DNA from 3 places in the Arthrobacter sp. Rue61a genome. Region 1 is predicted to be linked to each of the others. Evidence: riboswitches for the same ligand, from Rfam matches in the RefSeq annotation. Region 1 holds a riboswitch; each other region holds the start of a gene.
The links. A riboswitch is a leader RNA that binds a small molecule or an ion and turns the genes downstream of it on or off. The one in region 1 is predicted to bind glycine.

Region 1 (10,791 bases):
TCACCCACTCCTGCCAATACTTCGGATCATTCCGGTCCTTGTCCTCCTTCAGCAGCCGCTCCAACCAGTCAGGAGACCGACGCCGGACCTTCAACCCCCCGGGCAGCACACCCTCACGCTTCAACGACGTTTCAACACACGCCTCCATCACGGACCAGATATGCAAAAGACCCTCCCGGATCTCCTCCTCACTCCGGGACGCACGCTCATTGATGAACATGATGTCGCTGATCCCCAACCCCTTGGACGAACACCGGCCCATCAACTCCGCCGCCGTCCTGAACGGCAACGGCAACTCCGCCTTCGTCTCCTCCAACTCGGCCCGGGCAGCGTCCTCCTCACCCTCACGGACAATGAACCCGCCACCCACCGAAAAGAACGTCGCCTCCCGCAGCACATTGCCCTGGGCATCAGACACCTGGAACTTCATCCCATTCGTATGCCGCGGCAACACCGTCAACGGATGCAACACCATATCCTCCACCGCATACGGCAGCTCCACACCGCCCCCGGACGCACCACCCAGATTCAGCACACCCGTCTCCGCGATCGTCGCCAGCCGCTCCTCCACCTCGTCAGGCAGGATCAACTCGGGGTGAAAGCCCTCCAAGCCCAGCAGCGTGGCCGTCATAGTGCCGTGCCCACGACCCGTCGCAGCCAACGAACCATACAGATCAACCCGCAGCGACGCCACCGAGCCCAGGACACCGGCGTCCTTGAGTTCGCCAGCGAACACCGCCCCAGCCCGCATCGGCCCCACAGTATGAGAACTCGACGGGCCAATACCCACAGAGAACAAATCAAAAACACCAACAGCCATGGCTGGGATCCCTTAACAAAGCTTGAAAACGGTCCGGCAGATGGTCCTGCCGGAGGGTCGCCCCCACTTGTGGCGGCAGACGACCGAAGCACGACGCCGGATGGCCCCCAAAGGCGGCAACCCGGCGTCGCAATTTTATTCAGTTCTACAATCCCACGCTACGCCACAGTGGGCCGGTGGTGGTGGCCCGTCGGGGACGACGTCCTCCGCGGGCTCGGTCGTCCAATACGGGGCTAAGCTGCCGAACATGCCGGGCGCACGGCACATCCCGCAGCCAACCCCCGAATCGGACTGGCGATGGGAAGTTAGGAGAGGTCTCCGCCGTTCTTGGAGGCGTACTCCTCGGCTGAGAGCAGGGGGCCGTCGGACTCAGCGGCGACCTTGAACAACCAACCGGCGCCGTAAGGATCGTTGTTGATCAGGGCGGGGTCGGATACAACGGCGTCGTTGATCTCGGTGACCTCACCGGTGACCGGCGAGTACAGGTCCGATACCGACTTGGTGGATTCAACCTCGCCACAGGTCTCGCCTGCAGTAACAGTCGAACCGACCTCGGGAAGGTCAACGTACACAATGTCACCCAGTGCGTCGGTGGCGACCTCGGAGATACCAACGGACACTGAGTTCCCGTCCCCGCGAGAAACCCACTCGTGCTCGTCGGAGTACTGAAGTTCGGGCGCTACTTTGGGCATTCTGATTCCTTACTATGGTTGGTCAAAAACTATGGCTGGGATGGTGGGGCACCGAATTCCTCGGCGGGCGCACATGCGACCGAGCATGCAGAGGAGGTCGGACCCGCCGGCCGAAGGCGACTGACTCAGCGAACCCGCTTGTAGAACGGCAGTGCGACGACTTCGAACGGCTCACTCTTACCGCGCAGGTCGATGTCCAGTGCGGTACCAAGCTCTGAGTGTTCGACGTCGACATACGCCAACGCTACCGGGTAGCCGAGCGTGGGGCTGGGCTGACCGGAGGTGACTTCGCCAACCACGGCGCCGTCTTTGAGGACCGGGTAGTGGCCGCGACCGGCCCTGCGGCCCAGGCCTTTGAGGCCAACGAGCTTGCGTCCGCTGGTGGAGCCGGCACCGTCAGCTTTGAGGGCAGCGAGTGCGTCCTTGCCGACGAAGTCACCTTCCTTGGACAGTGCCACTACGGGTCCGAGTCCTGCCGCGAAGGGGTTGCCTTCACGGGAGAGTTCGTTGCCGTAGAGGGGCATCCCGGCTTCGAGACGCAGGGAGTCGCGTGAAGCCAGGCCGGCGGGGGTCAGTTCGCCTTCTTCAGCGGCGCCGGCGATGGCCTGCCAGAGGGCTGCAGCGGAGTCGTTGGCTACGAAGATCTCGAAGCCGTCTTCCCCGGTGTAACCGGTGCGGGCGAGCAGCAAGTCTTGCGTGCCGCCGTCGAACGTGAACGGTACTTCGACCGCCGCGTAGTACTTGAGTTCGGTGACCAGCGCATGCTGCTCGACGGGCACCAAGCGGAGGAGGATCGCTTCGGCGAGGGGACCCTGCACCGCGATCAGCGAGGTTTCAGCGGATGCGTCCTGGACCTCGACGTCGAACCCGGCCGCCCGCTCCAGTAACGCCGTGGCCACAACCTTCGCGTTGCCCGCGTTCGGGACCACCAGGAACTTCTCGGAGCCGCGGCGGTAGGTGATGAGGTCATCGATGATGCCGCCGTCTTCCTGGCAGATCAGCGAGTACTTTGCTTTACCGTCGGCCATGGCGGAGATCTTGCCCACCAAGGCGTAGTCGAGGAACGCGGCTGCCTCGGGACCGGTGACCCAGACTTCACCCATGTGGGAGAGGTCGAACAGGCCGGCGGACTTGCGGACTGCGTGGTGCTCGGCCAACTCGGACGAGTACTTGAGCGGCATCTGCCAGCCGCCGAAGTCGGTGAAGGACGCGCCGAGCTTCTTGTGCTCTTCGTAGAGAGCTGTGTAGTTCTCAGTCATTTTGTGGGACCGTCCTAGTTCTCGAAGTCTTCGATCGGCGGGCAGGAGCAGACCAGGTTGCGGTCTCCGGCTGCGCCGTCAATGCGGCCAACGGGCGGGAAGTACTTGTCCTGCTTGAGGTGGTGGACCGGGAAGGCGGCCTGCTCGCGCGGGTACGCACGGTCCCAGTCAGAACTTACGACGGCGGCGGCTGTGTGCGGCGCGCGGCGAAGCGGGGAATCCTGCACGGAGAAGTCACCGGCAGCAACCTGGTCGATTTCCTTGCGGATGGTGATCATGGCTTCGATGAAGCGGTCGATCTCCACGAGGTCTTCCGATTCGGTGGGCTCCACCATGAGCGTGCCCGCCACCGGGAAGGCCAGGGTAGGCGCGTGGAAGCCGAAGTCGATGAGGCGCTTGGCAACGTCCTCAGCGGTGACCCCGGTCTTTGCCGTCAGTTCACGCAGGTCCAGGATGCACTCGTGGGCCACGAGTCCGCCTTCGCCGGTGTACAGGACCGGGAAGTGGTCGTTGAGGCGGGATGCGATGTAGTTCGCGGCAAGCAGCGCGGACTTGGTTGCCTCGGTGAGTCCCTGGCCGCCCATGAGCTTCACGTAAGCCCAGGAGATTGGAAGGACACCGGCGGAACCGAAACGGGAAGCCGAAATCGGGACGTCGTTGCCTTCGGTCCAGGAGGCTGCATCGCCGGGCATGAACGGTGCGAGGTGTGCCTTTGCAGCTACGGGGCCAACGCCGGGTCCGCCGCCGCCGTGGGGGATGCAGAAGGTCTTGTGCAGGTTCAGGTGGGACACGTCGCCGCCGAACTTGCCCGGCTGGGCCAAGCCAACCAGTGCGTTGAGGTTGGCGCCGTCGATGTACACCTGGCCGCCGGCCTCGTGGATGGCGTCGCAGACTTCCCGGACGTCGGCGTCGTACACACCGTGCGTGGACGGGTAGGTGATCATGATGGCCGAGAGGGCGTCCCGGTTAGCTTCGATCTTGTTCTTGAGGTCAACGTGATCGATGGTGCCATCGGGTGCCGTGGCAACCACAACCACCTTCATGCCGGCCAGGACTGCCGACGCTGCGTTGGTGCCGTGGGCTGAGGCGGGGATGAGGCAGACGTTGCGCTGTTCGTCGCCACGGGACAGGTGATAGCCGCGGATGGCCAGCAGTCCGGCGAGCTCACCTTGGGAACCGGCGTTCGGCTGGATGGAGACTTGGTCGTAGCCGGTGATTTCGGTCAGCTGTGCTTCGAGGTCGGTGATGAGTTCACGCCAGCCCTCAGTCTGGGAATCCGGAGCGAACGGGTGGATGGAGGCGAACTCCGGCCAGGAGATGGCTTCCATCTCGGCTGTGGCGTTCAGCTTCATGGTGCACGATCCCAGCGGGATCATGGTGCGATCCAGCGCGAGGTCGCGGTCCGAGAGCTTGCGGATGTAGCGCAGGAGCTGGGTTTCGGAGCGGTGCGTGTTGAACACGGGGTGCTGCATGAAGTCGCTCGTACGCTCAACGGAACCTTCAAGCGCAAAGCCTTCAGCGGCTTCAGTGACCGAAGCGCCGAAGACATCAAGGAGACCGCCGACAATTTCAGATGTAGTGGTCTCATCGACGGAAATTCCCAGAGTGTCAGCGTCGATGCCGCGCAGGTTGATGCCCTTGGCCTCCGCTGCGGCGATGATCTCGGCAGCCTTACCGGGGACGCGGACGGTGATGGTGTCGAAGAAGGAACCGTGAAGGACCTCGACGCCGGCAGCCTTCAGGGACGCTGCAAGGGTACGGGCGTGACCGTGAGCGGTTTCGGCGATCGCCTTCAAGCCCTCGGGGCCGTGGTAGACGGCATACATTGAGGCCACGATGGCGAGCAGCGCTTGCGCGGTACAGATGTTGGACGTGGCCTTCTCGCGGCGGATGTGCTGCTCGCGGGTCTGCAGCGCCAAGCGGTAGGCGGGGACACCGGCGTCGTCCTTGGAAACGCCCACCAGACGGCCGGGCATGGAACGCTCCAGGCCCTTTTGGACGGCCATGTACGCGGCGTGCGGGCCGCCGAAGAAGAGCGGAACGCCCAGGCGCTGTGCGGAACCAACGGCGATGTCGGCGCCCTGCTCACCTGGAGGGGTGATGAGGGTCAGTGAGAGGAGGTCGGCAGCGACGGTCACCAGCGCGCCGCGTTCCTTGGCGTCAGCGATCACGGCGGAGTGGTCGAACACGCGGCCGGACACGCCGGGCTGCTGGAGGACGACGCCGTTGATGGCACCTTCCGGGAGGCCAAGGGAAAGGTCAGCGACCTCAACCTCGAAGCCGAGCGCTTCGGCGCGGCCCTTGACGATGGCGATGGTCTGCGGGAGGCAGTCTGCGTCGAGGACGGTCTTGCCATCCTGAACGGCCTTGTTCTTGTTGGCGCGGCGCATCATGAGGACGGCCTCGGCCACAGCCGTTGCTTCGTCCAGGAGGGAGGCGTTGGCGATCGGCAGGCCCACCAGGTCCTGGACCATGGTCTGGAAATTGAGCAGCGCTTCGAGGCGGCCCTGCGAGATTTCCGGCTGGTAGGGGGTGTAGGCGGTGTACCAGGCTGGGGACTCGAGGATGTTGCGGCGGATCACCGGGGGCGTCACGGTGTCGTAGTAGCCCTGGCCGATCATCTGAACGGCGGTCTTGTTCTTGGAAGCGAGCTTGCGCAGCTCAGCCAGAACTTCAACTTCACTCAGTGCGTCCTGAAGGGTGAGGGCGACATCCTGGCGGATGTCGTTCGGGACGGCGGTGTCGACCAGCGAATCGACGGTGTCGTAGCCGACGGACTTGAGCATGGTCTCAATGTCGGCCTGGCGGCGGGCGCCGATATGCCGATCGACGAAGGTGGTGGAGGCAGAACTAACCGTCACGAAGGAACTCCATTACTTGGGCAGCGTTTGGGTACGCCACAGCGGCTGGGTTCCTCCCCGCTCTGTATTGGACCTGAGAGTTTCCGCGCGTTGCGTGAACAACCATCGCTTGCACCGTCGGTGAGCACAGCACTTTCACCCTGAGGTGGGTTCCGTGCCTGCTGCTTTCCAGAGTTGCCTCGCCGCGGCGGTGCGTGGGCCTGAGAGATTCCTGGGGAGGGTTTGCTCCTACGGCGCCTGCATCACTTGCTTGCAGGACTCTCCCGCCGCAGATCAAAGGCATGTTCAGTTGTGTGTGGGCACCGCGTTGGGCACGCCACAAGGGTTAATTGTCCTACGTCCGGGGCGCTGCAGCAAATGGATGAATCGCTACTTCCGTAGCCGTTCGAGGACTCCCAGCAGGATTTCAACGTCGGCCTCCCGCCCGGCGTTTCCGCCCTCCTGCCCGCCTTCAAAAATCGCATTGAAATAGAGGCCGTCGCCCATGTAACTCACAGCTTTGGCAACCTCGGGTCCAACATCCTCCGCCAGCACGTCCAGCCACCGTTGCTGGATAGCAGCAAACCTGCGGCGGGTTTCCTCGTGAGCCACCTCAGCCAGCCTGGTAGCGGCGACGAAGGCCCGATCCATGGGCGTATCTGCCCAGAGCGAGGACCTGATGAAGTAGGCAGCCGAACCATCCGGTGCTGCCTTCATCAGTTCGGTATCTTCATCGGCGAGCAGGTCCAGGCGCTCCAAAAGGGCCGTGGTCAGCGCTTCCTTATTGGGAAAGTGGTACAGCAGCCCACCTTTGGACACCCCTGCGCGCTTGGCAACCGCATCGAGAGTGGCAGCCCGCTCCCCTACCTCAATAAGGAGGGCTTCGTAGGCATCCAGGACGGCATCCCGGGCAACTGGTTTTCGTGGCATAGGTACATCATTCCCTAAAGGCTTGGGGGGTTCCATTTGAAACTGTACCGTCTGGACGGTACAGTAAGTGACATGTACTCGCCGTCCTCAACCCAAGCACCCCGTTCCGCTCGTCCCGTTAAGGGCCAGGCAGCACCGTGGCGCGATTGGACGGCTCTGGCGCTCCTGATGTTCCCGGTACTGCTGGTGGCCGTCGACAACACCGCGCTCACCTTTGCCCTGCCCGAGATTGCCCGATCCCTGGAGGTTGGCGGCGTCCAACTTCTCTGGATCGTGGACGCCTATCCCCTGGTCCTGGCCGCGTTGTTGGTGTCCATGGGCAACTTGGGCGACAGGATCGGACGACGCCGGTTGCTGCTGATCGGCAGCACAGGCTTCGCTGCGGTGTCGGCTGCTACGGCATTCGCACCGACCGCGGAATGGCTGATTGCCGGACGCGCCGGCCTTGGCGTCTTCGGCGCCATGCTGATGCCCTCCACGCTCTCCCTGATCCGGAACATCTTTACCGACCCGAACCGTCGCCGGCTAGCGATCGCTGTCTGGGCTGCCGGCTTCTCCGGCGGTGCCGCCCTCGGTCCGATCTTCGGCGGTTGGCTGGTTGAACACTTCTGGTGGGGTGCCGTCTTCCTTGTGGCAGCTTTCCTGCTCCTCCCGCTCCTGGCTTTCGGCCGGGTCCTGATTCCCGAGTCCAGGGACGCCAATCCCGGCCGTGTTGACGTGCCCAGCATCTTCCTGTCCGTAGTCACCATGGCGCCGTTCGTTTACGGCATCAAGGAATTCGCGGTTCACGGTTTTGGGGCGTCCGCAGCTGCTTTCATGGGCCTCGGCGTGGTGATGGGCATTCTTTTCGTCCGTCGTCAGCAGCGGATCGAGAACCCCATGTTGGACGTTGCCTTGTTCAAGAACAAGGTGTTCAGCACGGCAATCGTGGCGAATGTCCTGTCCCTGTTCTCCATGACGGGCTTCATCTACTTCTTCGCCCAGCACTTGCAACTTGTTGAGGGCCAGTCCCCCATGGAGGCAGGCATCGCGATGATCCCCGCCCTCCTGGCTACGGTTGTCGCCGGCTTGCTGGTGGTGCCGCTGGTCAAGCGCGTGCGGCCTGGATTCGTTGTGGCCGCGGGCCTGACGCTCAGCGCCGTGGGCTACTTGATTGTGGTTGTGGGCGACCACGGCAGCGGACCCGTGTTCCTGTTGTCAGCCCTGACTGTCCTCGCAGTTGGTGTGGGTGCCGCGGAGACCATCTCCAACGACCTGATCCTGGCCTCAGTGCCGGCCGACAAATCCGGAGCGGCCTCGGCCATCTCCGAGACCGGCTACGAGCTGGGATCGCTCCTGGGAACCGCTGTACTCGGCTCCATCCTCACGGCGTCCTACCAGCACAACCTGATCATTCCGGACGGCATCTCGGAGCAGGCTGCCGGGAATTCCACGGAAACGCTGGCCGGCGCTGTTGATGCGGCGGCCGCACTTCCGGCCCCGTTGTCAGAGGCATTGACACATGCCGCCCGGACAGCTTTCGAGTCCGGTGTTCACATCACTGCGGCGATTGGGCTGGTACTGATGGCTGGCGCGGCAGTGCTCGCCGCCGTCGTGCTCCGGCGTGTGCCGAAGGCGCAGTAAAGGCACAGCGCCGACTGAAGCTAGACAGCTTCGGTCGGCGCTGCTTTTTGTCTACGCCGGCTGTCAGTCCGCACTGCTGTTCTTCGGCTCCAAGAAGTTCCGGGCTGCGGCCACCCCGGCTTCGAGGTCCCCGATACCCGGACCACAAATGGCCCCGAGTACTTCCACAGTGATGTTGGCCCCTTCACTGATGGCTGCCATCAGGTCCGCGGGTGCGGGAATGTGACGCGTGCCTGACCTTCGGCTGGCGTCACCGATCCAGTCAACAATCTCCTCGGCAAGGGCCTCGTCGGATTTCATCGGGAAGCCGACTGAAAGGAAGCCGTCCGCGTGGTCGTATTCGGCGCGGGCCCAGGATCCTCCTTCAAACCCAAAGACGAAACCGATCGGAACGCCCTCCCGCGGAAGGCCAGCGTTCCACCAGTCCGGGGTTTTGGCCAGCAAGTTCATTTCAACGTCCGAGTCCCCGCCGGTGCCGCTGAGCACGTTTTCGCTGGCCTCGTGGTCGTGGCCGTAGAGCAATGCCCTTTGGTCATCGAGGACGTCCATGGCCACCCAGTTGCCTCCGCCGTCGTCATGATACATATGGTTCTGGGAGCCGTTGCAGGAGTCACCGTACCCAAGGGCCGTCTTAACGGCCGACACTACTGCCCACCGACGGGCCAACGATTTCGGGGTAGGGATTTCCATGCCGATCAACCCATCGCGAACTCCCCAGCAGAATCGGTCAGAGGCGGCGTAAATACTGACAAGCTTCTTCCCTGATGTCTCTACTCGGGCACCTACCGGCAACGTCAAGGCTCGAGCCAAATTTCCCCTGCGCCTGATAACGTCGTGCACGGGCAACACTTCCTGATCTGCAGCTGCCCCTGGTCCCACTACCCAGCCCGAATCATTTGGCTCTGTGGGTTCCTCCCGCCTTAGGGTGACTCGCGGCATGTCCAATGCCGACGGGGACACACGTAACGTCTGCCCCAACTTCACAGGCGACCAGGCCGTCTCACTCACGGACTTGCTCCACGTCGACTGAACTGCCAACAACGTAGCGGCGTAGCTCAGATCCCAGGTAGAAGACTCAAGACCCGGGCCGGAAAGGTCCACAGCGCTGACACGGAAACTCTTTCGGGCGGTCTGGTGCAGATTGAAGTACCAGGAGCCGTGTGAATACCGGAGACCATCGACCAGATCCTTTGGATCAGCCATGGAAACCGCTCCTAGAATGACCTCCACGGCAGAACCGCAGTCCTCCCGGGCCAGACCTTCCACCGTGATCGCACCAACCTGCACCCTGAATGTGGAGAGACCCGACGGCGGCTCCGGAATCGGCGTCAAAGGTGCTGCCCTTTTCCTGAAGATCACGTCAACCTGTCCTTTCCTCACTTCGTGTTCTTAGTCGGTAGTTAAGTAGCGGGGAAAGACGGATCGTGATGCAAAGACGCACATCGACTGAAGCTAGACAGCTTCGGTCGGCGCTGCTTTTTTGTCTACGCCGGCCGTCAGTCCATCAATTCTGTCGAGGGCGTCGCTGAGTCGGGTGACTGTATTCCATAGTTCTGGATGCTGTTTCCTAATTTCCTCCAGTGCGGTGCCCGCGGAGGTCAGGGATGCGAGGTCGAAGCTCACGTTGGTTCGTGCTCCGGCTATGGCTGCGCGGAGGGCTCCGAACCCGACCACGACATCTGCAATAAGCGCAGGATTGCCGTTGGAAGCGAGCCAGCCGAGATCTTCAATGGCGTCGATGGCCCGCTCCCCCAGAACCGCTGATGCCTTGGCAGCATGGACGGACGCTTGATGTATTGCTTCGTCGCGTTCCGGACCGGGGTCGAGACGGAAGGCAGCGCCGAAGGCGTTGGAGGCGGACGCGTCGTCGTCGGCTAGTTGAAGGGCAATTCGTCGGAGTTCGTGCGCCCGGGAGTGGATGCCGTTCAGCTGTTCGCGCTGGGCCTCCTCCGCCTCGGTATATCCGGCCACCATGGACGTCAACGAGGCCGCGATGGAGAGCATGACCCCGTCCCTGCACCCCCGCCCGGCGATCCGGTGGACTCCGCCAAGGCTTTGGTCCACTCATCAACTGTGGATATCTGCGTCGTGACTGATTCAGAATCGTTCATGCCATCCAGTGTGCCGGGGCTTCCCCGCCTTTGCAGCTTCGGGCTGGATACACTGGCCAGACCTAGGCGTCGAATGAAAAGGGCAGACTCATGACCATTGACCTCGAAGAGCTTTACAAGGACCTGCACTCCCATCCTGAGTTGTCCTTCCAAGAGACCCGAACTGCCGGGATCGCCGCGGGTTACCTCGAAGAACTTGGCTTCACCGTTCATCGCAACATCGGAAAGACCGGGGTTGTTGGCGTTCTGGACAATGGGCCCGGACCGGCGGTGATGCTCAGGGCAGACTTGGACGGCTTGCCCGTAAAGGAAGCAACGGGCCTGGAGTACGCAAGCACGGCGATGGGTGTTGATCACGAAGGCAAGGACATGCCGGTCATGCACGCTTGCGGCCATGACGTGCACGTGACCTGCCTTGTTGGCGCGGTGGAGGTTCTGGCCGCGCAACGTGATGAGTGGCAAGGCACACTGATCGCCGTGTTCCAGCCGGCCGAGGAATGGGGCGGCGGGGCGGAA
Region 2 (10,791 bases), 160 kb from region 1:
TCGGGCGCGACGTCCGCTGCGTGGCGGGGGCCGGAGGCCGGCGCAGCGTCATTCTCGGGGAGTGGCGTCGGATCAGCTTCTGTGGTGGTCATCGCCCCATCCAAGCAACACTGTTCAACGGTAAGCAAGTCACGCAGAAGTTAGGCTTGAGCGTGGCTAAATCCCAAACCAACCGTGTTGCCCTGATTGGGGCCGGCCCTCGGGGCACCAGTGTCCTTGAGCGGTTGCTCGCGAATTGGGCTGCGGACAGCCCGCACGGCACCACGTTGCACATCGACGTCGTGGATCCTTATCCGGCCGGTTCGGGTCATGTGTGGCAGCCGGAGCAGTCACGACTGTTCCTCATGAACACCCAGTCGTTCTATCCCACGCTTATTCCGGAGGACCCCCAGCTCGCACCGCCGCTCGCGGGTGGTTCGTTCGATCAATGGCGTGAGGCCCGTCGTCGTGATGGCATGGGACTGAACGACGCCGAAAAGGCGGAGCTTTCCACCCTCGAATCGCACAACTTTCCCAGCCGCGCGATCTACGGGCGCTACCTTCGCCAGACTCTGGACGGATTGCTGGAACGGCTGCCCGACGGCGTCAAGGTCACCTTCCATGAGACGCTCGCCGTTGCTGCGCGCCCCGTAGCGGACGGGTTCGACGTCGAACTCGCCAGCGGTGCGACGCTCACCGTCGGTTCCGTGGTCCTCGCCCTGGGTCACATCGAGTCCCGGCTGAACCCTGAGCAGCGGTCCTTCAAGAGTGCCGCGGACGAACAGGGCCTGCTGTACTTCCCGCCTGCTCCGCCGGCTGACGTTGATTGGCAGGCTGTGCCGGACAATGAGCCCGTGCTGGTCCGCGGCATGGGCTTGAACTTCTTCGATGTCATGGGCCAGTTGACGGAGGCCCGCGGCGGCAAGTTCGTTGAGGCTGGTTCGCCCGGCGCGGGCATCCTCGAGTACCGGGCATCGGGCAGGGAGCCCCGGATCATTGCTGCGTCCCGCAGGGGCACCCCGTATCGTGCCAAGGCGGGGCTGGCGGGCTACTACCCCAGCAGCATCACCATGCGCTACCTGACGGAAGATGCCGTGGACCGGTTCCGTGCAGCGGGTATCCAGCCGGGCTTCGATCATGACCTTTGGCCTCTGCTTCACCGTGATGCACTCTGGGCCTACTATTCAACGCTTGCACGGTCCCAGCCCGCCGCGATCAAGGACCCCGCACAGTTCCTGGCTGACCTGGAGGACGCGCTCCAACCACATGCGCACACCACGGCGAACTGGGAAATAAAGGTGGGAGACGTGGTGGAAAAGCACGTTGTTACCTCCCGCCGGCTGAACCTGAGAGGGCTCGCGGCGCCGCTCGCAGGCCGTACCTTTGCTTCCCGGAGCGAGTTGGATGCCGCAATCACGGCCTACCTTGACGATGATGCCCGACGATCTGCACTCGGCGAGGCGGACCCCGTCAAGATGGCCATCGGCGCCCTCCACACCGGCCGGGCCATCCTCAAATCCGTCGTGGCGGATGGCGGAATCACCGATGAGTCCTGGCTGGCGGGTTTGCGCGGCTGGTTCGAGTCGTTCGTGGAAGGCCTCGCCAGCGGAGCGCCAGCCCTGCGATCGGAGCAGTTGGCCGCTTTGGCGCGTGCCGGCGTCGTAAGTTTCGTGGGACCGGATCCGAAGTTCAGTGTGGACCGGGGTGTTAAGCTGTTCCGGGCGGTTTCGCCGTGGGTTCACGACGGTCCGGTTGAAGCGCGGACGCTTATCGAGGCGATGTCGCCGGCAAACAGGGTGGGCATCAACCTCTCGCCGCTGCTGGAACAGCTCATGTCCGACGGGCTGGTCCGCACCAAGATCATGATGAGTGTTGAGGGCACGCCCATGCAGACCACCGGCCTGGACGTGGAACCCCATCCTTACAGGCCTCTGGCTGCCAACGGATCCATCACCAGGAACTTGTATGTCCTGGGCCTGCAATTGTCCGCTTCGCAGTGGGGGACGGCCATCGCTGCCGAGGCCAGGCCGCGCACCGGACCCGCCTACGCGAGCGGCCAGCGGACGCTCCGCGATGCTGATGAGATTGCGCGTAGCATTCTGGGCCGCTAGGGACGTGGGGTTGCACCTCTACCCGACCTTGGCTACTGTGTGAGCTGCATCACCCACTTGGGTGTGCGCGCTTTTGATCTGCGGCGGGAGAGTCCTGCCGGTACATCCCGTCAGGCGCCGTAGGAGCAAACCCTCCCCAGGAATCTCTCAGGCCCATGTACCGCCGCGGCGAGGCAACTCTGGAAAGCAGTCCGGTCACCGGGCTCACCGAAGGTGCAAGCCTTCCTGCCCTGCAGGAAGGCGGAAACTCTCAGGTCCACGTACAGAGCGGGGAGGAACCCGAATCAATGTGGCACCCCGTGCCGCCTGAACGATGGAGTTCCTTTGACGATTCAGCGCCCGCCTTCCACCGGCACAGATTCACCCCACCTCGAGCGACAACTCAGCAACCGCCACATCCAGCTCATCGCCATCGGCGGAGCCATTGGCACCGGCCTCTTCATGGGATCCGGCAAGACCATTTCCGCTGCCGGCCCATCCGTCATCTTCGTGTACATGATCATCGGCTTCATGCTGTTCTTCGTTATGCGCGCCATGGGCGAACTGCTGCTCAGCAACCTCAATTACAAATCCTTCAGCGACTTCGCCGCCGACCTCCTGGGACCGTGGGCCGGCTTCTTCACCGGCTGGACGTACTGGTTCTGCTGGGTGATCACCGGGATCGCGGACGTGATCGCAATCGCGGGGTATTCCCAGGAACTTTGGCCCTCCCTGCCCCTCTGGGTGCCGGGCCTGATCACCATCGGCATCCTCCTGCTCCTGAACCTCGCCACCGTGAAAGCCTTCGGTGAGACGGAGTTCTGGTTCGCCCTCATCAAGATCGTGGCCATTGCGGCGCTCATCATCGTTGGCCTATTCATGATTTTCAGCGGCTTCCAGTCCGACGCCGGACCGGCCAGCTTCACCAACCTGTGGAGCCACGGCGGCTTCTTCCCGAATGAATTCATGGGCTTCGTGGCCGGCTTCCAGATCGCCGTCTTCGCGTTCGTGGGCATCGAACTCGTGGGCACAACAGCTGCCGAGGCCAAGGACCCCGAGAAGAACCTCCCCAAAGCCATCAACTCCATCCCCATCCGCGTGCTGCTCTTTTATGTGGGCGCGCTGATCATCCTCATGTCCGTCACCCCGTGGACCCAGTTTGCTGCCGGACATAGCCCCTTCATCGCCATGTTCTCGCTCGCTGGTCTCGGCGCAGCGGCCACCATCGTCAACCTGGTGGTGCTGACCTCGGCCATGTCGTCGGCCAACTCTGGCATCTACTCCACGTCCCGCATGGTGTTCGGACTCGCGCAGGAAGGCGACGCACCCAAGGTTTTCGGCGCGCTGTCCGGACGCAAAGTGCCCCGCAACGCCCTGTTCCTGTCCTGCATCCTGCTGCTGTCCGGCGTCGTCCTCATGTATGCCGGCTCGGACATCGGCAAGGCGTTCGACATGGTCACTACGGTGTCCGCTGTGTGTTTCGTCTTCGTCTGGTCCATCATCCTGGCGAGCTACCTTGCCTTCCGGAAGCGCCGCCCGCACTTGCACGAGTCCTCGGCGTTCAAGATGCCCGGTGGAGTGGTGATGGTGTGGGTGGTGTTCGCGTTCTTCGCCTTCGTCCTCTGGGCTCTGACCACGCAACCGGACACGCTCACGGCCCTGTTGGCCACGCCCGTGTGGTTCATCATTCTGGGTGTCGCCTGGTTGATTCTCCGGCGCCGTCCCGCGCACTTGGCCCGTTACGAGGAGTTCAAGGCTGAGCTCCAGCGGGATGCAGAAAGGGACCGGGAACCGGAACCCGTGAACAAGTAACCGCGCAGGCCCAAAAGGCCGCAAACCAAAGGCAGGACCCCTCACGAAGAAGATCGTGAGGGGTCCTGCCTTGTACCGGCCTCGCGGGTACTGGCCTCTCGGCCCTGTGGCTCAGGGGCGGCTAGCCCCTCAGGCACCTCTGGTACTCCAACCAGGCAAAGCCGTACCGGATCCATCCCACGATGTCGTACCACTTGGACGGCTTGACGGGTGCGGTGCACTGCGGCGGGTTGGTGCCGCTTTCCGCTACGTTCACCAGCGTTTTCACCACGGTTCCGCTCTCGACGGCGGTCAGCACCAACGTGCCGGTGCCTGCAGCTGCCGCGGCGGGAACCTTGAGGTCCACCGTGGCGGTGCCCGCGGTCACCGGGACCGAACCGAGTGCCGATTCCGAGCCCTTGCCATCGACGAACACTGCATTCAGCGTTGCGTTGGCCGGGCTGCCGATGGAGGTGAGGTTCAGCTTGGAGATGGCCAGCGTAATGGACTCTCCGGCCTTGACCTCAGCCGCCGTGGAGTTGGCCACGGCAACGGAACGGCGTGCGAAGTCGGGCGAAACAGGGTTGTGCTCGCGCAGGTACTTGATCCACGCATCGCGGTCCACCAAGCCCGTGTCTTTGGTGTTGGTCCCTTCCTTGAAGACCCGGAAGTTGTCACCGCCGGTAGCCAGGAAGCTGAACGTCCCGATCCTGTACTGCTTGGCAGGATCGAGCACAGCACCGTTCACCCAGATGCCGGTGATGCGGTCACCTGCGGCGCGGGCGGCGTCGTAGGTGTAGCTGACGTTCTTGGACACGCCCAGCTGCTGGTAGGGGCGGCTGGGAATGGTGCCGTCGGCGTTGGTCTGCCACTGCTGCTCCAGGAGCGTCTTGAACTGAGCGCCGGTCAGCGACGTGGTCCAGAGATTGTTCACGAACGGCAGGACCGCGTTGGCCTCGGCGTAGGTGATGGTCCCGTCCGGTGCGTAGTACAGCTCATTACGCAGGCCTCCGGGGTTCACGACGCCGATCTCCGCCGCACCCAGTTCGGGAGCCTTGAGTGTATCCACCAGGGAGTCCGCCACCAGGTTGCCGAGCGTGGATTCGTTCGCGCGATCGTCCCGCTTGGGGGCGCCGCCGGCGGGATCCGGGGTGAAGGCCGTGGTGATATCAGCTGTCACCGCGCCTACCGGCTGGTTGCCGATCTCGGCAGCCTGGGCGAGGGCCTTGTCCACGATGGTTTTCACTGCCGCCACACGCGGGTAGGTGGCAACGAGGCTTTCAGCGGTCTCGGTAGTCCGGTCCACGATGGCGGCCTTGTAAGAGGTCACGGACTTGCTTGCGGTGTCCACTGTGAGGGTCACGCTGCCTACGTTCTCGCCGTAGTTGCCAGTCTGCACAATGGGGCGGGTCTTGCCGGTGGGCTGGCCGTTGGCGTCCAGGATCGGAGCGTCCCAGGCGTATTCCTTGTGCGTGTGTCCTGTGAAGATCGCGGCGACGTCGGGAGTGGTTTCGTTGACCAGCTTGGCGAACGGCCCGCCGGCTGCAACTTCCTGCTCCAACGTGGCGCCCTCGGGTGTTCCGGAAGCAGCGCCGTCGTGGTTTTCCACGATGATGAGGTCTGCCAGGTTGTCGGCCTTGATCTTCGCGGCAACCCGGTTGATGGCTTCCACAGGATCGCCGAACTCCAGATCCGCGATTCCGGCCGGGGTCACCAGGGACGGAACTTCCTGCGTGACAGTACCGATCACTGCTACCCGCATGCCGTTCATGTCCATCACCTTGTACTCCGGCAGGACCGGGGTGCTGGTGCCCTTCTGGTAGACGTTCGCGCCCAGGTAGGCGAACTTCGCGTTGGTACCTCCAGCTGTGACGCGGTCGCGCAGGTCCGCCCAACCGCCGTCGAACTCGTGGTTGCCTACAGCGGAAGCCTGCAATTCGAGCGCGTTCAAGACGTCGATGGTGGGTTGGTCCTTCGCCACCGAAGAAGCGAAGAGGGAAGCACCGATGTTGTCACCGGCCGAAATGAAGGCCGTAGCGCCGGGAGCAGCTGCAGCGCGGAGCTTTTCCACCGTTCCGGCGAACAGGACGGTGTTTGAGTCGATCCGCCCGTGGAAATCGTTGATACCCAGGAACTGCAGGTCGACGGTTGCCGGTTGGTCCGCAGTCAGGTTCAGGCCCACCACCACAGGATCGTGGTCACTGGCCCGGAACTCGTCCTGGGCATAGTAGTTGGTCACATTGTTGTTATACCTGCTGTACTCCAGCGCGACGGACTCCACGGAGTTGATGTTCCAGATGTCTGTTCCGGTCACCACCTTGTGGGCGGCAGGAGAAGCGAGGATGTGGTCCAGCGAGCCAACCATGCCTCCGAAGAGGTACGAGTGCTTGCCTGTACCCACCTCAAGGTCGGTGTAACCGGCGCCGGTGAGGACGTTGATGGGATCTTCCTTGGCGTAGGCGTTGAAGTCGCCGATCAGGAAGACCTTGTCCGTGCCCTTGGACGCCTGGAGGTCCTTGGAGAAGGCGAGCAGGGATTCAGCCTGCTTTGTGCGTGCGATGTTCGACGCGCCCTGGCCCTTGTCCGTGTCATCCGGGGTCGCGGCGGAGCCCTTGGACTTGAAGTGGTTCACGATCGCGATGAACTTTTTGTCATCGTCCCCGCCAACCGGCTTGAAGAGCTGCGCGAGGGGCTTGCGGGCACTTGCGAAGGCCACGGTGTCGTTGTGGATGATGGACTCGCCCACGGGCTCGGCCGCTGCCTTCTTGTAGATGAATGCTGTGCGGATCATGTCCTCGTCGCTCAGCGGGGGAGCGTTGGCGGGTGTGCGCACGTAGTCCCAAACACCGGGTGTCTTGACGTTGAGGGCATCCACCAGCTTGGACAAGGCGTCGTCGCGGTTCTTGCCGAACTGCGCCGAGTTCTCGATCTCTTCAAGGGATACGACGTCGGCGCCGGACTTGGTGATGGCGGCAACGATCTTGCTCTGCTGGCGCTCGAAGTTCTCCGCGTTGGCAGCACCGCGGGCGTTGCAGCCTTCCTTGACCGTGATCGGGTTGCCCTCGCGGTCGGTGTAGAAGACGCAGCCGGCCAGCTGGTCACCGGTGGTGGGGAAGTAGTTCAGCACGTTGAAGGAAGCCAGCTTGAGGTTGCCCCCCACGTCGGCGGGACCTTCGGGCCGGGAGGCGGTGAAGCTCGCCGGCTGGACAGAGTCAGCGTTGGCCGGGCTCAGCGCAGTCAGGGGCTGGAACTTCCAGGAGTTGTTGCCGTAGCCCAGGATGACGTCAGTCCGGAACTGCGCCGGGGAACCGACGCGGACAGGATCGGACGTGGTCAGGTAGGGCAATTGCTGGGCCTTGGTGGTGGCGTCCTTCAAGAAGTTGGTGGACGCACCGTCGTCGAGCTTGATCCCGCGCAGCGCGTTGTCCGCTACCACAGCGGCATACTCCGGCGAACCGTAGGTGGCTACCGCCGTCGGCTGTACCAAAGGCGATGTGCCGGCCGCGAGGCCGATCTCGCCGTACTGGTTCAGGGAGTAGTTGTCCGAGACCGTAAAGTCACCTTGCGGGGCCAGGAGCATGCCTTCCAGGCTTTCCCGGGCGGCCTCATTGGCTGGCAGCGTGAACGGCGTGGACTTAACCTCCGGCGCGGCTTCGGTCAGCTTCTTTAACCCCGCCGCCTCAACGGTCAGCTGGGTTTGGCTGGCGAATTCGCTGACCACACCGGTGAGCTGCACGTAGTCGCCCGGTTGGACCGTTGGCGCCGTCGACGGCGAATAGACGAACAAAGCGTCCGACGCCGTCCTGGCCGCCCCCGCGTTGTCCCCGCCACTTCCGGCGGTTTGGACGTAGTAGCCGTTGAAACCGCCGGTCGCATAGACAGCGGTGACCTTGCCGCTGGTTGTCACGGTGCTGCCAACAAACGGGCTGGCTGTACCGGTTCCTTGAATCTCGGCGATGGTCTTGACCCCGGGCTCGGGCTGGGGGTCAACGGGCGGGGTTCCGCTGCCGTTGGAGGCGGTGGGGGTGATGGTGGCGCTGAGGCTGAAATCCGCCGCGTTGGAGTCGGTGTCCGCACCATTGGTGCGGTTGAGGCTCTTAACGTCCGAGTTGACGGTGGGTGCGGTGGCAACGGCGGTCTCAAAGGTGTTGGAGGTGCCGTAGCCCAGGAGGTCAGCGATGGCTGCGTTGCCCGTCACCGACCCCGTCGGAAGGGGAGTGACGGCAGTGGCCTGCTTGGCCAGGATCAGCGTCCCGGTAGTTCCGCTGGGGTTCAGCGTGCCGGCTGCCTGGACATCGGCTTTGGGTAGTTCCGGCGCCGTGGACGTTCCGCTGTTGGTGGCGCCTTGGACCAGGAAATATCCCTTCGCGGGGATGCTGCCGGTCAGGGGCGTGATCCCCGTGGGCGCTGTGCTGGTAGTGGCAGACCGGTACTGCAGCGACCAGCCCGCCAGGCTGACCGGTGCGTCCGAGGAATTGTAAAGCTCCACGAACTTGTTCTTGAAGGCCGCACCGTTGCTGCCACCGCTGAGGTAGGCCTCGTTGATCACCACGGGCGATGCGCCGGCTGCGAGCTCATCAGCTGCAAAGGCCGGTACTGCCGTCAGCGGGGCGGTAATCAGCCCAGCCGACAGGACAGTGCCCGCCAAGGATTTCCAATGCATAAATTTCATCCGCTTGAACTTTCATCAGTGAGCCCTGTGGAGCTCCATGAATGGCGCCCACTGTCTTGTGAAGTGGGCGAGTGCCGGAAGTTACTCCCGGGTAAAGCTGCCTCGGACCTAGCTGAACACGAACGGATGAATGGAGGGTTGACCTGGGGTCAACAATGAGGGACCGTGCAACGGCCCAATAGCCCGACGACTAGGCGGTCTGGCCCAAGTCCTGGATCACCTTGAAAACGGCGCCGGTCGGGTCCGATAACGTGGCCAAGCGCCCGAAGGGTGTGTCCTCGGCGGGCTGCATAATGGTGGCACCGAGGGACGCGGCTCGCTCAGCAGTGGCGTCCGTGTCTTCCACCGCGAAATACACACTCCACATGGAGGGGACCTGCTCGGGCAGGAAACCGGAGGCATCCATGATGCCCGCCTTGGCGTCGTCACCGGCACCCAGGGTTGTGTATCGGAATTCCGGAGTGTCGCTCATGACCTCCGTGTCCCAGCCGAAGACCTTCTGGTAGAAAGTGACCGCGGACTCGTAGTCCTTGGAAAGCAGTTCATGCCAGGCGGGAGCTCCGGCCTCAGCCGCCACCTCATAGCCCTTCATTTCACCGAACTGCCAGGCGCCGATTGCGGCGCCTGAGGCATCCCCGTACATGGCCATGCTGCCTTGCTCGGGGACCTCCATGGGTTCAAGGAGCACCCGGCCGCCGTTGGCGGCAGCGGCCTCGGTGGTTGCTTTGATGTCGTCGGTGCGAAGGTAGGTGGACCAAACGTCCGGCATGGCCCCCATGTCCGCCTGCTTCTCCATGATGCCCGCAACCATCCGGCCATCCTTGGAAGCCGTGATGTAGCCGCCGTACTTTTCCTGGTCTCCGGTTTCATAGGTCCAGCCGAAAAGTGCCGTGTAAAAGGCCTTGGCCTTCTCCGTATCGGACGTCACAAGGTCGATCCAGCAGGGGGAACCGGGAGTGATGTCAGGCTTGGGCATGGGTAAGGCTCCTGTGGTTGTGCCGCGGCCAAAACTGCGGCTGATGTCTGTGTGGTGTGGAGACAGACAGAACACTATGCGGGGCCTCTGACAGTTTCAATGATCTTCCGGTTGTGAGTTATCAGTTCCGCACGGGAACCCTGGCTCAGACGCAAGAATGCCCCGGGTCCTGGGACCCGGGGCACCTCATTCGCGGAAGGTAAGGGATTTGAACCCTTGGTACGGGGTTACCGCACACTGGTTTTCAAGACCAGCTCCTTAGGCCGCTCGGACAACCTTCCTCGCCTAGTAGTGTTTCATAGGGAGTTGGCTGTTCCAAAACATCACGTCTTCCGGCCCCTGCCCCGGGGTCTGGAGACAAGCAAGAAACCGGGAGTTCGTCATGAAAGCCGTCTACATCTCAGAGCCAGGCGGGCCCGAAGTCCTCGAAATCCGCGAGGTCCCCTCTCCGGTGCCCGGCGAGGGCGAGGTGCTGATCGACGTCGTGGCTGCGGGCCTGAACCGTGCGGACGTCCAGCAGCGGCGTGGCTTCTATCCGCCGCCCCCGGGCGCCTCGGAAGTTCCTGGCTTGGAGGTCTCCGGCCGCATCGCCGCTTTCGGCCCCGGCGTCACCAAGGCATTCTCTGTGGGGGACAAAGTAGTGGCACTGTTGTCCGGCGGTGGCTACGCCCAGCAGGTCGCCGTCCCGGCGGAGCAGGTTCTCCGGATTCCCGACGGCGTGGACCTGATTACGGCCGCCGCGCTGCCCGAAGTTGCCGCCACGGTGTACTCGAACCTGATCATGACCGCTCAGCTGCAACCCGGCGAGACTGTGCTCATCCACGGTGCAACCGGCGGCATCGGCACCATGGCCATCCAATTGGCCAAAGCCTATGGCGCAAAGGTGGCAACCACGGCGGGCACTGACGAGAAAGTAGGCACCGCCAAAGCCTTCCTGGGTGCCGATATCGCCATCAACTACACCGAAGAGGATTTCGCTGAAAGCCTCAAGGCGCATAACGGAGGCAAAGGCGCGGACGTGATCCTCGACGTCGTGGGTGCCAAATACCTGCAACAGAACATCGAGGCGCTCGCCGACTACGGACGACTCATCGTCATCGGCCTGCAAGGCGGAACAAAGGCCGAGATTAACCTCGGCCAGCTCCTCAGCAAACGGGCTGCCGTCATCGGAACAGCCCTCCGGCCGCGACCGGTTACTGAAAAGGGAATCATCATGTCCGCCGTGCGTGAGTCGGTGTGGCCCATGCTCACCGATGGCCGGATCAAGCCCCTTGTGGCCAAGT
Region 3 (10,791 bases), 1.2 Mb from region 1:
GTGAAGGCTGTAACGAGCGCGGTGAATGCACTGCCGATAACGACAGCAATGGCCAGTTCGATCACGTTTCCGCGAAGAATAAAGTCCTTGAAACCCTTAAACATGGATGGTCCTCCGGTTGGGTGCGTTGTCTGCCTCAGCAGAGAACAAACTACCACTCCGAGGTTTCAAGGGGTTGTCACAGGGATGTGAGAGAGGGGTGGGGTGAAGGGCTCGGGATGTGAGAGAGGGTTGGGGTGAAGGGCTCGGGATGTGAGAGAGCGATGGCCGTTCTCTCACATCCCGGCGGGCAATCAGGCAATCAGTACTCTTCAGGCGAGCAGGGACCTGGTGTGGTCATTCAGGAACATGCCGCGGGGATCGAATTCCCTCCGCACCTGGATGAAGGTGTCCAGCTCGGGATAGAGGCGTTCCAAGCGGCTGCGGGTCATGAAGTGGATCTTTCCCCAGTGTGCGCGGGGTTCGAATTCCTGCAGCACCGCATCAGCATCCCGGAAGAACTGCCAGTAGTCGGTGCCTGGCTCCGTGGTCAGAGTAATGACGGTGCTGTCGCGGCCTTGGAACTGGGACATGTAGGCGTCGTCGGACTTCACCCAGCGGACCTCAACCGGGTACTTCTGCTCGGGATACTTGCTGCGGATCAGTTCCTGGATGGCTTCGACAGCCACTAAGCCGTCCTCGCTGCGGACGAAGTACTCAAGTTCGTGGAACTGCGTGGTGAAGCCGCCCGGGTAGATCCGGTAGGAACGGTCCAGCCGGGCACCCTCAACAGTGGAGAGCTGGCTTTCATCCTGAACGGAAGCCACGTTGTACCGCTTGGTGTAGCTCCGCCCGCTCATGCTGTGGTCCGGTGAACCGGGCAGGTCGAGGAGTTCACACGAGTCGTCTTCCGGGCACCAGAGGAACGAGTAGTGCCGGTTGTCATCGATGTCGGCCTGCCAAGTAGCGGTGGTTTCAGCCCAGGTGGGATACGTGATCTGTTCCTGCAGGTAGTAGCTGTCCTCGACGGCCAACTCGACTTCCAGGAAGATCCCCAAGGTTCCCAGGGCTACCTGTGCCGCCCGGAGTTCACGGATTTGGCCCTCACCGATTTCGACGATCTGGCCGTAGCCGTTGATCAGCTTCACCCAGCGCAGTTTGGACGAGAAGCTGCCCAGGTCCTTGCCGGATCCATGGGTGCTGGTGGCCAGTGCCCCGGCGATCTGTTGCTTGTCGATGTCGCCCTGGTTGCTGAGCGCCAGTCCCTTGTCCCACAGGGCGTCCCCGAAGGCGTTGATGGTGGTGCCGGCCAAAGCCCGGGCGCGGCGTCCCACTCGATCAGTGCCGGTGATGGCAGAGAGACCGGACATGTCCATCAGCACGCCGCCGGTCTGGACCAAGGGTGAGGACGAATGTCCTGAGCCGACCGCCCGCACGGGCAAGCCCTCGCGGATGGCGAAACGGACGGCGTCGAGCGCTTCTTGTTCGTTCCTGGGCCGAACCGTAAAGGCTGGCGTCGCGCTCTGGTTCCCGCCCCAGTTGGTCCAGGTGACATCTGTACCGAAAGGGGCGGTGGGGGTGGTTGCGGCCGGTATGCCGGATGCCCGGGAAACACGAGTGGTCATGGTGAAAGCTCCGTTGCTTGTCTGAACGCTCACGCGCCGTGGTTGATCATGACGTGCTTGGTGCGCGAGTAATCATCCAGTGCGTAGAGCGAGAGGTCACGGCCGTAGCCGGAACCTTTGAATCCGCCCCACGGTACCTCGCAGGCCAGCACAAGGTGTGCATTGACCCAGACGGTGCCGAAGTCCAGTTGCTTGGGAATCCGGAGGGAAAGGCTCGAGTCGCGCGTCCACACGGAGGCTGACAAACCATACGGGCTCTCGTTGGCTCGCGTGACTGCTTCCTCGGTGCTGCTGAAGGTCTCCACGGTGACGACGGGTCCGAAGATTTCGTGCGTGGCGATGTGTGCGCCCGCCGGCACGTTGCTGATGACGGTGGGCTCGATGAAGTAGCCGGGACCTTCCATGGTGGATCCGCCGATGGCCACGTCATGGCCCGCAGCGCGCGCTTCAGCCAGCGATTCCTTGACCCGCTCGTAGTGCGGGAGGGAAATCATGGGACCGATTTCGACGTCGTCACCGGCGTCTGGAGCACCGATCACCAGGGTGCTGACCTCGCGGACCAAGTGCTCTGTGAATTCTTCGGCCACGGACTCGTGGACCAGCACGCGGCAGGCAGCGCCACAGTCCTGCCCGGCGTTCCAGAAGCCGGCATTGCGTACACCCGCAGCGGCGGCACGGAGGTCGGCGTCAGGGAAGACAACAACGGGAGCCTTGCCACCGAGCTCCAAGTGGACGCGCTTGACGGACTTGGCAGCGGTTTCGGCCACAGCCTGGCCGCTCACGACGCTGCCCGTCAGCGCGACCAAAGCAATGTCCGGATGTTCGGACAGCCTCTGCCCAACGGTCCGGCCGCGGCCCGTGACGACGTTGAGGATTCCATCCGGAATGCGGCCGGCCAGCACCTCCACCAGTTTCAGGGTGGACAACGGGGTTTGCTCGGACGGCTTGATGACGATGCTGTTGCCCGCAGCGAGGATGGGTGCGATCTTCCAGGCGGCCATCAGCAGCGGATAGTTCCAGGGAGTGATGACGCCAACCACTCCCACAGGTTCGCGGAGGATCACGGACGTGTGGTCCGTGGCGTAGTCGCCGCCGGCCATGGAGGTCAGGGTGCGCGAGGCTCCGGCCATGAACCGGAAGGTGTCGATGGTGCTGGAGACATCGTCTTCGGAAACGGCCCGCGGTTTGCCGGTGTTGGCGGACTCGATGGCCTCGAACGCTTGGCGGTTCTGCTCGATGATAGTGGCGATGAGGTTCAGGACATCGGCGCGTTCCTTCGGGGTGGTGGCACCCCAGGTCTTTTGGGCTACGACGGCGGCTGCCACAGCGACGTCCACATCATCGGCCGTGCCGGCCTGCACCGAGGCGATGACCTGCTCCGTGGCGGGATCCACGACGTCGATGGACTGGCCTGAAGATCCGGGGACGAAGGAACCGTTGATGAAGTGTCCTGCTGGAGGCAAAGGCAGAGGGAGGGCGCCGGCGATATCCGGAGAACCTCCGGTGGAGCGTCGGACGGTGAACTGTTCGGTCTGGGTTGTAGTCATGATGATTCGCTTTCGTATGAGGGGCTGATCAGATGAGGGGCTGATCAGGTGAGGTCGGCGGTGATTGCAGGGGAGGGAAAGGGGGCGGCTTCAGGCTTCTGGCCAAAGATGCGTGCCGCGCAGTAATAGAGGGGAGCGACGACTACCAGGCCGACGATCCAGGAGATGTCCACGCCGCCCATCGCGGCGGCCAGCGGGCCGGTGTATACAGCTGTTGCCGAGAAAGGGACCTGGATCAGGGCGCCTGCTATGTAGGAGCCGATGGCGACCCAATTGAACCGCCCGTACACGCCGCCGTCGCGCTTGAAGAAGTCTTCAACGCGGTAGTCGCCGTGCCGCAGAAGGTAGTAATCCACCAGGTTGATGGCTGTCCAGGGAACCAGGACGTACATCAGGAACGACAGGAAGTTGGTGTAGAAGAGGATGAAATTGTCGCGGGCAAACAGGGCGATGCTGACGGCGACGACGAAGAGAATGATCGCGGCGACGCTGCGGGTCTTGGCGCGCGGCAGCCAATGGGGTTTGAACGTCTGGCCGATGGTGAGGGTGCACAGGACGCCGCAGTAGAGGTTCATGGCGTTGGAAGCCGCAACGCCCAGGCAGAAGATGCCGACGATGATCAGCGTCCACGGTTGGAGCATCGCGCCCAGGCTGCCAACAATTTCGACATCGCCGGCACTCATGGACACTGCGAGCGTACCCACCAAGGCGCCGAGGATCATGGGGAACAGGGTTCCCAGCACACAGCCCGAGTAGGAGGCCCAGAAGGCCGGGGCCGAGCCCGTCCCTTGCGGCATATAGCGGGAGTAGTCCGAGACGTACGGCGCATAAGCCAACTGCCACAGCGCCGAGACGGAGATGGTCCCCATGAAGCCGACCCAGTTGAAGTTGCCCTGCTCCAGGAAGCTGGCCGGAAGGCCATGGACCAGGAGGATCCACCCAAAGGCCAGCAACAAGGCCAGACCGGCCGCGACACTCAAAACGCGTGCGTAGGCATGGATGAGCCGGTAGCCGAAAATCGTGGCGATAACGCTGACCACACCGATGATGACGATGCCCGCGTCAACGCTGATGCCGGGACTGACGGCCGCCATTGCTTCGCCGCCAAACACCAGGTTCGCCGCGAAGAATCCGACGTACATGATCACCACGATGACCACGATCAACAGTGCCCCGAACGACCCGAACTGGCCACGGGTCTGGATCATCTGTGCCACACCCAATTGCGGTCCTTGGGCAGAGTGCAGCGCCATGAAGATGCCGCCCACAACGTTGCCGATGATGATGCCCACGATCGCCGGAACAAAGCCCAGGCCGAACACCGTAGTGGCGAGTCCGCCGGTCACGATGGTCATGATCATGATGTTGGAGCCGAACCAGATGGTGAAGAGGTCCCGGGCCTTGCCGTGGCGCTCGTTGGCCGGGATGGGCTGGATGGTCTTGTCTTCCAGCCGGGGAACCTCAGCGGTGGGCGCGGTGCTCATGACGCGGTCCGGGATGCCGAAGCCAGTTCGCGGCCAGCGGTGGCCTTGCTGCGGTTCACCATGAGGCCGAGAAGGTCGAAGACCAGGGTGGCCGCGGCGACCGTGGTGATATCAGCGTGGTCATACGCCGGGGCGACCTCAACGACGTCGGCACCCACGATGTTGATGCCGTTCAGTCCGCGGAGCAGGGCAAGGAGTTCGCGGGAGTGGAGCCCGCCCATCTCCGGGGTGCCGGTGCCGGGTGCGAACGCCGGATCCAGGACGTCGATATCGATGGAAACGTACACCGGGGTATCGCCCAGCCGGTCCTTCACCCGCTGAATGGCCGCCGGGACCCCAATAACGTCCAGGTCCGAGCAACGGATGATCTGGAAGCCGAATTCGTGGTCGCGGAGGAAGTCGTTGCGGTCATAGACCGGGCCGCGGATACCCACGTGCATGGACTTGTCCTCCACAAGGAGGCCTTCCTCGAACGCCCGACGGAAGATGGTTCCATGCGTGATGGGCTGGTCGAAGTAGGTGTCCCACGTGTCCAGGTGGGCGTCGAAATGCAGCAGTGCCACCGGACCATGAACCTTGTTCAGCGCTCGCAGCATGGGCAGGGCGATGGTGTGGTCGCCGCCGATCGAGATGAGCCGCTTGTCCTCGCTGAGCCCGTTGCCTCCGCTGATCAGGGGCAACGCCTGCTCCTCGATCTCGCGGACTGCCCTAGTGATGTCGTAGGGGGTGCAGGCAATATCGCCGGCGTCCACCACTTGGGCTTCGTATACCGGTTCAACGTCGAGCTCCGGGTGATAGCCCGGGCGGAGGAGCCGGGAGGCCTCGCGGACTGCGGCAGGGCCGAAACGGGCGCCCGGCCGGAAGGAGGTTCCGCCGTCGAACGGTACTCCTACGATCGCGATGTCGTAGTCCGGGACGCGGTCAATTTGGGGGAGACGGGCGAAGGTACCGAGTCCTGCATACCGGGGAACTTTGGTTGCGTCGACAGGGCCGATGGGCTGATGCGTTGCCATTGAAGAATCCTTGGGGTGAGGGGTGCTCGCCGTTGAGCGGGAAGTAAGTAATTCCATTCTTGGTGACGCCGATCACTCCGAAAAGCGCTACATTGACTACAAATGGTCGAGGCGTTTAGACGAATGTCTAAGAGGTGCCTGAAATGGCGCCAACCCCTCATCGAACGCAAGGAAAACAGGACCCCGCATGGCAATCACCGTGGCTGAACTCGTGGCCGAGCCTCAACTCGGGCTCACGCTCCTGGCAGGATCGGCGGGCCGGGACAACCGCATCACCTGGGCCCACACCTCGGATCTGCCCAGACTGTGGGAATGGGTGACAGGCGGCGAGCTCATGATGACCAACGGCCTGTCCATCCCGCCAGACGCGCAAGGTCAGGTGGCGCTCGCAGAGGCCTTGGTGGACAGCGGTGCCAGCGCCTTGGCGATCGGTGAGAAGATGCACGCGCCGCCCCTCACCGCGGAATTCCTGGCGGCGTGCGAGCGGCTGCCGTTGCCACTGGTCAACATCCCGTATCCGCTGCCGTTCATCGCAATCGCCCGGTCGGTTGCCGAGTCCTCACTGCTCGAAGAATCGCGCCGACTGCGGCAGACGGCCCGCGTCTACGATCTGCTCCGCACCGCCGGAGCTTCCGAGGACCATTGGCAGAGCCTGGTCCAGCGGCTGGCCACTGAGCTCGACGCAAACCTGTTCGTGGTGGACCGACGCTGCCTCCATCCCTGGCATCCGGACGGGCAAACGCTGCCAGAGTTCCTTGCCGAGGAATGGGCTCCGCTGTCCGGGCAGGTGTCCCTCGCCGGAAAGAACTTCCAGTGGCACCGCATCCGGGGCCGTCACGTGCTCACCATGGACATTCCCACGCATGCCAATGCGCTCCTGGTGGTGCTGCCCAACAGCGAACCGCACCCGGACGCCGTCGTACTCCTTCACGCCGCAACCGTGCTGGGACTGCAGCTTTCGCGCATCGTTTTGTCGCTGGAAGGCCGCCACCGGCTGGCCGGCGAGTTCCTCCTGCAGGCAATGGACGGACGCTTGGGCGCGGCCGAAATGGAGAGCCGGCTGGCAGCTTTCGAGGTTTCGCCCCAGGATTTCCTGCTCGCCTCGATGTCGGCGGGCGGCGGAGACAGACAAGCGGACGACGGCGACAGGCTGGCCAATGTGCACATCGAACTGTGGAGGCACGGGGTTGCGTCGGCGTCGTTGAAGCGGAACAACAGGCTCCATGTGGTGGTCCCGGCCGACGTCCCTGACCACGTCCTGGCGCACTGTGCCGGGGCGGATGCTGCGATCGGGATCAGCGCGCCGGCGGCCGTTGCCAACATCCAACGCGCACTGCAGGAATCCCTCTGGGCGCTTGGCTCCGCCCGTGCCAACAAGCTGGCACTGGCCCGCTATGCGGAGGGGCCGTCATGGCTGGGGCTGACGGGTTTCGAGGAAGGAACGGCGCTGGTTCGGCGGCTTTTAGGCCCGATTTTCGACTACGAGCAGAGCCAGGAGGGCGATCTCCTCGTCACGCTCAGGACGTATCTGGACTCGCAACGGTCCTGGCAAAAGACCGCAACGGCGTTGTTCGCGCACCGGCAAACCATCATCTACCGGATACGGAAAATCGGCGAGCTGACGGGGCTGGATATGGGTGAAACGTCCACAGTTGCCCAGCTCTGGTTCGCGCTGCAAATCCATGAGGCGATGCATCAGTAACTTCACCTTGCTTGCGCTTTTTCAAAACAACCAGCTATGGTGTGAAGCGTGTCACTCACGGTGACGCAACGCTTTTGATCTGCGGCGGGAGAGCCCTGCCGGTACATCCAGTCAGGCGCCGTAGGAGCAAATCCTCCCCAGGAATCTCTCAGGCCCATGTACCGCCGCGGTTAGGCAACTCTGGAAAGCAGTCCGGGTAACCGGGCTCACCGACGGTGCAAGCAGGCAACCATTCCTGCGGAATCTCTCAGGTCCAATACAGAGCGGGGAGGAACCCACATCATCGAGCGCTCACTGGGCGCCTGAATCATGGAGTTCCTCTTGACTGTTCAATCAACCCCCACCGCCTTCGCGGACCGGCACATCGGCGCCCGTCGCCAAGCCGATGTTGACACCATGCTCAAGGCCATTGGCTACGACTCTGTCGACGGCCTGGTAGACGTCGCGGTCCCCGATTCGATCCGCCAGGACACTGCCCTGAAGTTGGAGGACGCCCTCACCGAGGTCCAGGTCCTGACCGAGCTACGGAAGCTCGCTTCCAAGAACAAGACCGCTGTGCAGATGATCGGCCAGGGCTACTACGACACCGTCACGCCCCCGGTCATTCGCCGCAACATCCTTGAAGCTCCGGCCTGGTACACGGCTTACACCCCGTACCAGCCGGAAATTTCCCAGGGCCGCCTCGAAGCGCTGCTCAATTTCCAGACCATGGTGCAGGACCTCACCGGCCTGCCCGTTGCGAACGCTTCCCTGCTGGACGAAGCCACCGCCGTGGCCGAGGCCGTGTTGCTCATGCGCAGGGCCAACAAGAACCAGACTGCCAAGGACGGTAAGACTGTCCTGGACTCCGACCTCCTCCCGCAGACCATCGCGATCGTGAAGGGTCGCGCTGAGGCGTTGGGCTTCGAGGTGGAGATCGCTGACCTTTCGGCGGGCCTTCCCGACGGCGACATCAATGGCATCGTGCTCCAGCAGCCGGGCGTTTCGGGCCGAGTCTTCGATCACTCCGTCGTGATCGCCGACGCCAAGGAACGCGGTGCGCTGGTCACCGTCGCGGCTGACCTTTTGGCGCTCACCCTCATCACGCCCCCGGGTGAACAAGGTGCGGACATCGCCGTCGGAACCGCGCAGCGCTTCGGCGTGCCCCTGTTCTTCGGCGGCCCGCACGCGGCCTACATGGCGGTCCGCGAAGGCATGGAGCGCACACTTCCCGGCCGTATCGTGGGCGTTTCCAAGGACAACGCAGGCGTCCCCGGGTACCGTCTGGCCCTCCAGACCCGCGAGCAGCACATCCGCCGCGAAAAGGCGACGTCCAACATCTGTACAGCGCAGGCCTTGCTGGCCATTGTCGCCTCGATGTACGCCGTCTACCACGGTCCGGAAGGCCTGAAGGCGATCGCCGAAACCGTTCACGGCCATGCCCGCACCCTTGCCACAGCGCTGAAGAAAGCTGGCCGGGAACTTACGTCCGAGTCCTTCTTCGACACCCTCACAGTGCGCGTCCCCGGCAAGGCTGACAAAGTCATCGGCGCCGCCGAGGCACGCGGCATCAACCTGCGATTCATCGACGCCGACACCGTTGGGGTGAGCATTGATGAAACCACGACGCCGGAGGTCCTCTCCGCGGTGGCCGTCGCCTTTGGAGCCGGTCCGGTAGGGGACGCAGCAGGGTTCGAACTGCCCGCAGACGTGGTCCGAAGCAGCGACTTCCTGCAGCACCCGGTGTTCAACACGCACCGTTCCGAGACGCAGCTGTTGCGCTATATCCGCAGGCTGTCCGACCGGGACCTCGCACTGGACCGCACCATGATTCCGCTGGGTTCGTGCACCATGAAGCTCAACGCGACTGCTGAGATGGAAGCGATTTCCTGGCCTGAGTTCGCGTCGATCCACCCGTTCGCTCCGGACCACCAGACAGCGGGTTGGCGGGAACTGATCGAAGACCTGGAAGCCGACCTCACCGAGATCACGGGCTACGACCAGGTCTCCATCCAGCCGAACGCCGGTTCCCAGGGAGAGCTGGCCGGCCTGCTGGCCATCCGTGGATACCACCTGTCCCGTGGTGACCAGCAGCGCACTGTCTGCTTGATCCCCGCGTCGGCCCACGGTACCAACGCCGCGTCCGCGGTCTTGGCCGGGATGAAGGTTGTGGTGGTGGCCACGGCTGCCGACGGCACCATCGATCACGCAGACCTGACCGCCAAAATCGAAGCCAACAAAGACGTCCTGTCCTGCATCATGATCACCTACCCCTCCACGCACGGCGTTTACGACGCCGACGTCCGCGAAGTCTGTGACGCGATCCATGCAGCCGGCGGCCAGGTGTACGTTGACGGTGCGAACCTGAACGCGCTGGTTGGCCTGGCCCAGCCGGGCAAGTTCGGCGGTGACGTATCGCACCTGAACCTGCACAAGACTTTCTGCATCCCGCACGGCGGCGGTGGACCGGGCGTTGGCCCTGTTGCTGCGAAGGCACACTTGGCTCCGTTCATGCCGGGCGATGCGAACAAAGCAGCGCACGAGGAAGGGCATGGCGTAGCCATCTCGGCCTCACGTTACGGTTCCGCCGGCGTCCTGCCGATTTCCTGGGCCTACGTGAAACTCATGGGCGGCCAAGGCCTCACCGACGCCACGAAGTCCGCGCTGCTCGCAGCCAACTACGTTGCCTCCCGCCTGGACGAGCACTTCCCCGTCCTGTACACGGGCGAGGGCGGACTTGTTGCCCACGAGTGCATCCTGGATCTGCGTGAACTGACCACCCGCACCGGAGTTACCGCTGAAGACGTGGCCAAGCGCCTCATCGACTTCGGATTCCACGCCCCCACGCTCGCGTTCCCGGTTGCGGGCACGCTCATGGTGGAACCGACCGAGTCCGAGGACCTTGCCGAGATCGACCGCTTCATCGAAGCCATGATCACCATCCGCGCCGAGATCGAGCAGGTGGCCAGCGGTGATTTCACTCTTGAGAAATCGCCGCTGCGCAACGCGCCGCACACAGCTGCCGCCGTCGTAAATTCCGGCTGGGACCGCGACTACCCGCGCGAGCAGGCAGCGTTCCCCGTCCACCACTTGAAGCAGGACAAGTACTTCCCGCCAGTTGGACGCATCGATGGAGCTGCCGGTGACCGCAACCTGGTGTGCTCCTGCCCTCCGCTCGAAGACTTCGAAAACTAAGGACTCCCGACATGTCTGAGAACTACACCGCTCTCTACGAGCAGCACAAAAAGGCCGGCGCTTCCTTCACGGACTTCGGCGGCTGGCAGATGCCGCTGAAGTACGAGTCCGAACTCGCCGAGCACCATGCCGTCCGTAACGCGGCGGGCCTGTTCGATCTCTCCCACATGGGCGAGGTCTGGGTCAGCGGCCCCGACGCTGCGGCCTTCCTGGACTACGCCCTGGTGGGCAAGCTGTCAGCGATCGCTGTAGGCAAGGCCAAGTATT

Region 2: another riboswitch for glycine. It lies ahead of cycA (D-serine/D-alanine/glycine transporter); the one in region 1 lies ahead of gcvP (aminomethyl-transferring glycine dehydrogenase).
Region 3: another riboswitch for glycine. It lies ahead of gcvP (aminomethyl-transferring glycine dehydrogenase); the one in region 1 lies ahead of gcvP (aminomethyl-transferring glycine dehydrogenase).

What each region holds. Positions count from the first base shown of each region.
Region 1 covers NC_018531.1:993,341-1,004,131, reverse strand. The annotation lists gene ARUE_RS04750 (L-serine ammonia-lyase) at 1-820, opposite strand, end outside; gene gcvH (glycine cleavage system protein GcvH) at 1,126-1,512, opposite strand; gene gcvT (glycine cleavage system aminomethyltransferase GcvT) at 1,638-2,771, opposite strand; gene gcvP (aminomethyl-transferring glycine dehydrogenase) at 2,786-5,632, opposite strand; glycine riboswitch at 5,811-5,908, opposite strand; gene ARUE_RS04730 (TetR/AcrR family transcriptional regulator) at 6,002-6,541, opposite strand; gene ARUE_RS04725 (MFS transporter) at 6,614-8,164, shown strand; gene ARUE_RS23650 (hypothetical protein) at 8,228-9,367, opposite strand; partial or broken gene ARUE_RS04715 (cyclodeaminase/cyclohydrolase family protein) at 9,617-10,275, opposite strand; gene ARUE_RS04710 (amidohydrolase) at 10,366-10,791, shown strand, end outside.
Region 2 covers NC_018531.1:836,718-847,508, forward strand. The annotation lists gene ARUE_RS04005 (prolyl oligopeptidase family serine peptidase) at 1-92, opposite strand, end outside; gene ARUE_RS04010 (FAD/NAD(P)-binding protein) at 153-2,090, shown strand; glycine riboswitch at 2,165-2,263, shown strand; gene cycA (D-serine/D-alanine/glycine transporter) at 2,415-3,881, shown strand; gene ARUE_RS04020 (ExeM/NucH family extracellular endonuclease) at 4,003-8,532, opposite strand; gene ARUE_RS04025 (VOC family protein) at 8,723-9,508, opposite strand; tRNA gene ARUE_RS04030 (tRNA-Ser) at 9,702-9,789, opposite strand; gene ARUE_RS04035 (NAD(P)H-quinone oxidoreductase) at 9,891-10,791, shown strand, end outside.
Region 3 covers NC_018531.1:4,537,758-4,548,548, reverse strand. The annotation lists gene mscL (large conductance mechanosensitive channel protein MscL) at 1-104, opposite strand, end outside; gene ARUE_RS20795 (D-arabinono-1,4-lactone oxidase) at 312-1,604, opposite strand; gene ARUE_RS20790 (aminobutyraldehyde dehydrogenase) at 1,634-3,151, opposite strand; gene ARUE_RS20785 (purine-cytosine permease family protein) at 3,196-4,635, opposite strand; gene speB (agmatinase) at 4,632-5,648, opposite strand; gene ARUE_RS20775 (PucR family transcriptional regulator) at 5,836-7,350, shown strand; glycine riboswitch at 7,426-7,524, shown strand; gene gcvP (aminomethyl-transferring glycine dehydrogenase) at 7,672-10,524, shown strand; gene gcvT (glycine cleavage system aminomethyltransferase GcvT) at 10,536-10,791, shown strand, end outside.